Linked DNA regions of Variovorax terrae. The protein of the gene in region 1 interacts with the protein of each later gene in a pairwise test. Links are inferred from orthologs where the notes say so. Each region holds a gene or a part of one and is shown in the gene's direction. Other genes may lie near its edges. The genes, in order: MMF98_RS10190 and MMF98_RS08420.

Evidence for each region.
Region 2: the proteins of MMF98_RS10190 (region 1) and MMF98_RS08420 interact in binary tests that used the Escherichia coli proteins (3 or more experiments, as listed by UniProt). The link is inferred for Variovorax terrae from one-to-one orthologs.

Annotation. Positions count from the first base shown.
Region 1 is NZ_JALGBI010000001.1:2,158,014-2,161,744, reverse strand. Bases 33-3,452 are described here. They hold MMF98_RS10190 (2-oxoglutarate dehydrogenase E1 component), read left to right. Parts: upstream 33-381; coding sequence 382-3,252; downstream 3,253-3,452. Other genes in these bases: odhB (2-oxoglutarate dehydrogenase complex dihydrolipoyllysine-residue succinyltransferase), read left to right, coding at 3,304-3,452; soxB (thiosulfohydrolase SoxB), read left to right, coding at 33-181. Also shown: more of soxB, read left to right, coding at 1-32; more of odhB, read left to right, coding at 3,453-3,731. UniProt on the Escherichia coli protein: E1 component of the 2-oxoglutarate dehydrogenase (OGDH) complex which catalyzes the decarboxylation of 2-oxoglutarate, the first step in the conversion of 2-oxoglutarate to succinyl-CoA and CO(2).
Region 2 is NZ_JALGBI010000001.1:1,772,875-1,776,122, reverse strand. Bases 12-2,948 are described here. They hold MMF98_RS08420 (ABC-F family ATP-binding cassette domain-containing protein), read left to right. Parts: upstream 12-425; coding sequence 426-2,471; downstream 2,472-2,948. Other genes in these bases: MMF98_RS08415 (hypothetical protein), read left to right, coding at 2,562-2,948; MMF98_RS08425 (AIR synthase related protein), read left to right, coding at 12-301. In the rest of the region: more of MMF98_RS08425, read left to right, coding at 1-11; more of MMF98_RS08415, read left to right, coding at 2,949-3,104; MMF98_RS08410 (universal stress protein), read right to left, coding at 3,109-3,248. UniProt on the Escherichia coli protein: Genetic data indicate it may be involved in ribosome assembly or function.

The DNA of each region.
Region 1 (3,731 bases):
GGCCGGCAAGACCTACAAGGTGGCAGGCTGGGCGCCGGTCAACGAAGCCAGCAAGAACGCCGGGCCGCCGGTATGGGACGTGGTCGAAACCTGGCTGAAGGCGCACAAGACGGTCAAGCCGCTGCGGCTGAACAATCCCCAGCTGCTGGGCGTGGACGGCAATCCGGGCCTGGCCGCCTGACGCCGATCGGCCCGGAACCGGCGTTCCAGCACCAAAAGCGAACGGGCGTTCCATTCGTGGCCATCGATTCGGTGGCACAATCCTGCCTGTACTTAGGCCCTTCCCCAGCCACAGTCGCATCCGCCAATCGGTTCAGCCGTGTCGCGGAAGGTTTCTCAACCAGCTAATGTTTCCCGAAGGGAAACGGAGGTCAGCGCAACATGAGTGAGACAAATTCTGTCTACACCGCCTATCAAGGCAATTCGTATCTCTTCGGCGGCAACGCGCCGTATGTCGAGGAGATGTACGAGAACTATCTAGCCAACCCGGGCAGCGTGCCCGACAACTGGCGCGACTACTTCGACGCCCTGCAGCATGTGCCCGCCGTGGACGGCAGCAATGCCAAGGACGTGCCCCACCTGCCGGTCATCAACGCATTCGCCGAGCGCGCCAAGCAGGGCATGACCCGCGTGGTGGAGGCCAGCGGCGCAGACTCCGAGCTGGGGCGCAAGCGCACCGCGGTGCAGCAGCTGATCGCCGCCTACCGCAACGTGGGCGTGCGCTGGGCCGACCTGGACCCGCTCAAGCGCACCGAGCGCGAAAAGATTCCCGAACTGGAGCCCTCGTTCTACGGCTTCAGCGATGCCGACCAGGAAACCGTGTTCAACACCAGCAACACGTTCTTCGGCAAGGACACCATGTCCCTGCGCGACCTGATGAACGCGCTGCGCGAGACCTACTGCGGCACCATCGGTGCCGAGTACATGTACACCACCGACCAGAACCAGAAGCGCTGGTGGCAGCAGAAGCTTGAGGCGGTGCGCAGCAAGCCCAACCTGTCGGCCGACAAGAAGAAGCACATCCTGGACCGCCTGACGGCCGCCGAAGGCCTGGAGCGCTTCCTGCACACCAAGTATGTCGGGCAAAAGCGCTTCTCGCTCGAAGGCGGCGAGAGCTTCATCGCCTCGATGGATGAGCTGATCCAGGATGCCGGCGCCCGTGGCGTGCAGGAAATCGTGATCGGCATGGCCCACCGCGGCCGCCTGAACGTGCTGGTGAACTCGCTGGGCAAGATGCCCGCCGACCTGTTCGCCGAGTTCGACCACACGGCGCCCGAAGAGCTGCCCAGCGGCGACGTCAAGTACCACCAGGGTTTCAGCTCCGACGTCACCACCAGCGGCGGGCCGGTGCACCTGAGCCTGGCCTTCAACCCCTCGCACCTGGAAATCGTGAACCCGGTGGTCGAAGGCTCGGTGCGCGCGCGCATGGACCGCCGCGCCGACCCGCAAGGCAAGCAGGTGCTGCCCGTGTTGGTGCACGGCGACGCCGCCTTCGCCGGCCAGGGCGTGATCATGGAAACCCTGGCGCTGGCCGAAACGCGCGGCTACTTCACCGGCGGCACGGTGCACATCGTCATCAACAACCAGATCGGCTTCACCACCTCCGATCCGCGCGACAGCCGCTCCACGCTGTACTGCACCGACGTGGTCAAGATGATCGAGGCGCCGGTGCTGCACGTCAACGGCGACGATCCCGAAGCGGTGGTGCTGGCGACCCAGCTCGCGCTCGAGTTCCGCATGGAGTTCCGCAAGGACGTGGTGCTCGACATCATCTGCTTCCGCAAGCTGGGCCACAACGAGCAGGACACGCCGGCGCTGACCCAGCCGCTGATGTACAAGAAGATCGCGGCGCACCCCGGCACGCGCAAGCTGTACGCCGACAAGCTGGCCGCGCAGGGCCTGGGCGCCACGCTGGGCGACGACATGGTCAAGGCCTACCGCGCCGCGATGGATGCCGGCAAGCACACGGTGGACCCGGTGCTGACCAACTTCAAGAGCAAGTACGCGGTCGACTGGAGCCCGTTCCTCGGCAAGAAGTGGACCGATGCGGGCGACACCGCGATCCCGCTGGCCGAGTGGAAGCGCCTGGCCGAGAAGATCACGACCATTCCCGCCTCCGTGACGCCGCACCAGCTCGTCAAGAAGGTCTATGACGATCGTGCGGCCATGGGCCGCGGCGACATGCCGGTGGACTGGGGCATGGGCGAGCACATGGCCTTCGCCTCGCTGGTGGCCAGCGGCTACCCGGTGCGCCTGTCGGGCGAAGACTGCGGGCGCGGCACCTTCACGCACCGCCATGCCGTCATCCATGACCAGAAGCGCGAGAAGTGGGACATCGGCACCTACACACCGCTGCAGAACGTGGCCGACAACCAGGCCCCGTTCGTCGTGATCGACTCCATCCTGTCCGAAGAGGCGGTGCTGGGCTTCGAGTACGGCTACGCGTCCAACGACCCGAACACGCTGGTGATCTGGGAAGCGCAGTTCGGCGATTTCGCCAACGGCGCGCAGGTCGTGATCGACCAGTTCATCGCTTCGGGCGAGGTGAAGTGGGGCCGCGTCAACGGCATCACGCTGATGCTGCCGCACGGCTACGAAGGCCAGGGCCCGGAGCACAGCTCGGCGCGCCTGGAGCGCTTCATGCAGCTGTCGGCCGACACCAACATGCAGGTGGTGCAGCCCACCACGGCCAGCCAGATCTTCCACGTGCTGCGCCGCCAGATGGTGCGCAGCCTGCGCAAGCCGCTGATCATCATGACCCCGAAGTCGCTGCTGCGCAACAAGGACGCGACCTCGCCGCTGTCCGAGTTCACCAAGGGCGGCTTCCAGACCGTGATTCCGGAGCACAAGGAGCTCAAGGCCGACAAGGTCAAGCGCGTCATCGCCTGCTCGGGCAAGGTCTATTACGACCTGGCCAAGAAGCGCGAGGAAAAAGACTTCGACGACACGGCCATCATCCGCGTCGAGCAGCTCTATCCGTTCCCGCACAAGGCTTTCGCGAGCGAACTCAAGAAGTATCCGAATGCCACCGAAGTGGTCTGGTGCCAGGACGAGCCGCAGAACCAGGGCGCCTGGTTCTTCGTGCAGCACTACATCCACGAGAACATGCTCGAAGGCCAGAAGCTCGGCTACTCGGGCCGCGCCGCGTCGGCATCGCCCGCCGTCGGCTACTCGCATCTGCACCAGGAGCAGCAGAAGGCGCTGGTGGACGGCGCCTTCGGCAAGCTCAAGGGTTTCGTGCTGACCAAGTAAGGCCGGCCCCCGCACACAGAACACATAGATACAGATACGGAAAGAATTCAAATGGCTATCGTAGAAGTCAAAGTTCCCCAGTTGTCCGAGTCCGTTGCCGAAGCCACGATGCTGCAATGGAAGAAGAAGGCCGGCGAGGCCGTGGCGGTCGATGAAATCCTGATCGAGATCGAAACCGACAAGGTCGTGCTCGAAGTGCCGGCGCCGGCCGCCGGCGTGCTGGCCGAGATCGTGGTGGCCGATGGCGGCACCGTCGTCGCCGAGCAGCTGATCGCGAAGATCGACACCGAAGGCAAGGCCGGCGCCGCCGCGCCCGCGGCAGCGGCGCCTACCGCTGCACCGGCAGCCGCCCCGGCGCCTGCCGCAGCCGCTGCTGCCACGGGGGAGGCCATGGCAGGCGTGGCCATGCCGGCCGCTGCCAAGCTGATGGCCGACAACAACCTGGCGACGGGCTCCGTGCCGGGCACCGGCAAGGACGG
Region 2 (3,248 bases), 390 kb from region 1 along the record:
GCTGATGCGCCACCCCAAGGCCCTGACCTACCGCATCACCGCCGTGCCCGACAAGACGCCGGTGCTGGCCTTCATGCAGCGCGAATGCGCGCTCGACGACCACGAGGCCTACGGCACGCTCAACATGGGCGCGGGTTTCGCGCTGTACCTGGCGGCCGATCAGGCCGCGCGCGCCGTCGAGATCGCGCAGGGCCTGGGCGTCGCGGCCCTGGTGGCCGGCCATGTCGAGGAAGGCCCCAAGCGCGTGCTGATCGATCCGCTGGGCGTGGCGTTCGGCGGCGACGAATTAAGGCTTCGCTAACCCCCAGGCTCCGCTGCGCTGCGCCTCCCCCCTTGCAGGGGGCAACACCAGCGGACCGGCGAAGCCGGTTCCGCGGTGTTTCTGGGGCCTAACCCGCCCCTGAATTTTTGATTGCATTGGTTCCATGATCACCCTCAGAAACGTCATCCTGCGCCGCAGCGCCAAAGTGCTGCTCGACGGCGCCTCGGTCACCATCAACCCCGGCGAGAAGGTCGGGCTGGTGGGCCGCAACGGCGCGGGCAAGTCCACGCTGTTCGCGCTGCTCAACGGCTCGCTGCACGAGGACGGCGGCGACTTCTCCATCCCCAAGCAGTGGCGCATGGCGCAGGTGGAGCAGAACATGCCCGAGACCGAGGCCTCGGCCACCGACTTCGTGCTCGGCGGCGATACGCGCCTGGCCGACCTGCGCGAAGCCCTGGCCGCGGTCGAGGCCAGCCATGAAGCCAACCCTGACGATCCCGAGGTCGGCATGGCCCTGGCCCATGCCTACACCGACCTGGCCGACGCCGGCGAGCACGACGCCGTGCCGCGTGCCCAGGCGCTGATCCTGGGCCTGGGCTTCAAGCCGCACGAGCTCGACCTCCCCGTCAACAGCTTCTCGGGCGGCTGGCGCATGCGCCTGCAACTCGCGCGCGCGCTGATGTGCCCGAGCGACCTGCTGCTGCTGGACGAACCCACCAACCACCTGGACCTCGACGCCCTGGTCTGGCTCGAAGCCTGGCTGCAGAAGTACCCGGGCACGATGATCGTGATCAGCCATGACCGCGAGTTCCTCGATGCGGTAACCGATGTCACCCTGCACATCGAGCACGCCAAGCTCACGCGCTACGGCGGCAACTACAGCAAGTTCGAAGACATGCGCGCGCTGCAGATGGAGCAGCAGCAGCAGGCCTTCGCCAAGCAGCAGGACAAGATCGCCCACCTGCAGAAGTTCATTGACCGCTTCAAGGCCAAGGCCAGCAAGGCCAAGCAGGCGCAAAGCCGCGTCAAGGCGCTGGAGCGCATGGAGAAGGTGGCGCCGCTGCTGGCCGAGGCCGACTTCACTTTCGAATTCAAGGAGCCGCTGAACCTGCCCAACCCGATGCTGTCGATCAGCGATGCGGCCGTGGGCTACCGGGTCGAGGACGAGGCCCCCAAGGTCATCGTGCGCGGCATCAACCGCTCGGTGCTCGCGGGCCAGCGCATCGGCATCCTCGGCGCCAACGGCCAGGGCAAGTCCACGCTGGTGAAAACCATCGCGGGCGACATCCCGCTGATCAGCGGCACCGTCACCCAGGGCAAGGGCCTGTCGATCGGCTACTTCGCGCAGCAGGAACTCGACGTGCTGCGCCCGCAGGACACGCCGCTGGAGCACATGGTGCGGCTGGCGCGCGAGGTGACTGCGGCCGGCGGCCCGGCCTCGCGCGAATCGGCGCGCGAGCAGGACCTGCGCGGCTTCCTGGGCGGCTTCAACTTCAGCGGCGACATGGTCAAGCAGGCCGTGGGCACCATGAGCGGCGGCGAGAAGGCGCGCCTGGTACTGTGCATGATGGTCTGGCAGCGCCCCAACCTGCTGCTGCTGGACGAGCCCACCAACCACCTGGACCTGGCCACCCGCGAAGCCCTGAGCGTGGCGCTCAACGAGTTCGAAGGCACGCTGATGCTGGTCAGCCACGACCGCGCGCTGCTGCGCGCCGTCTGCGACGAGTTCTGGCTGGTCGGCCGCGGCATCGTCAAGGACTTCGACGGCGACCTCGACGACTACCAGCGCTACCTGCTCGACGAGGCCCGGCGCCTGCGCGACGAGGCCCGCGAGGCGGTGCGGGAAGCGGCCCGCCAGGACGAGCCGGCCGCTATCAAATCAGTAGCGCCCGTTGAGCCGCCGACGCGGACATCGGCCGCTTTTTCCCCTGAAAACTCGGCTCAGCAGCGCAAGCAGGAGGCCCAGCGCCGCCAGCAGGCCGCGGAGCGCTCGAAACCGTTCAAGCGCGAGCTTGAGCAGGCTGAGGCGCGCATGGCCGCCCTGAACAGCGAGAAAGCCGCCCTCGAAACCAGGCTCGCGGCGTCGCCCACCCCCGCCGACATTGCCGAAGCCGGCAAGCGGCTCAAGGCCGTGGGCGAGGAGCTCCAAGCACTGGAAGAGCGCTGGCTCGAACTCGGCGAGCTGATCGAGCAAGCCAACGTGGCTTGAGGGCCTGCCGATGCCGCTGGAGTCCCCACTCCACCGGGCGGCTGTGACTCGCGCTACAGTGGCCTGTCAACGCGAAAGGAGCCACCCCTCATGCCCACCGCTTTGCAACTGGCCGAAGGCCATGAAGCCCTGATCGCCGCCGTGCGCCGCAGCCGCAAGCTGCTGCACCGCCGCGCCCTGGTGGCCGGCGTGGCGAGCACCCTGCCGGTGCCGGGGCTCGACTGGGCCGTGGACGCCGCGCTGCTGTCGCGGCTGATCCCGGAGATCAATGCCGAGTTCGGCCTCACGCCCGGCCAGATCGACCGCCTCACCCCCCACAAGCGCGAGCAGATCCAGAAGGCCACGGCCCTGGTCGGCTCGGTGCTGATCGGCAAGTTCATCAGCCGCGACCTCATCCTCAAGGCCGCGCAGGCCGTCGGCATGCGCCTGACGGTGCAGCAGGCCAGCAAGTACGTGCCGCTGGCGGGCCAGGCCCTCTCGGCCGTGATCGGCTACACCGCCATCCGCTACCTGGGCGAAGAGCACCTCAAGGATTGCGTGCGCGTGGCACGGGCCGCGCAGCTGCTGCTGCCGGCCCCGCCATCGCCGCGCCACGCCACGTCGGACGCGGGCCTGGCGACCTCGTCGCCCTGAGCGCCTACTTGACCAGGACCACCGGCTGCGGCGCGGTCGCCAGCACGCGCTGGGCCACCGAGCCGAGCAGCAGATCGGCCAGGGCGCTGCGGCCCTTGGCCCCGAGGACGATCAGGTTGAACTTGCCGTTCCTGGCCAGATCGA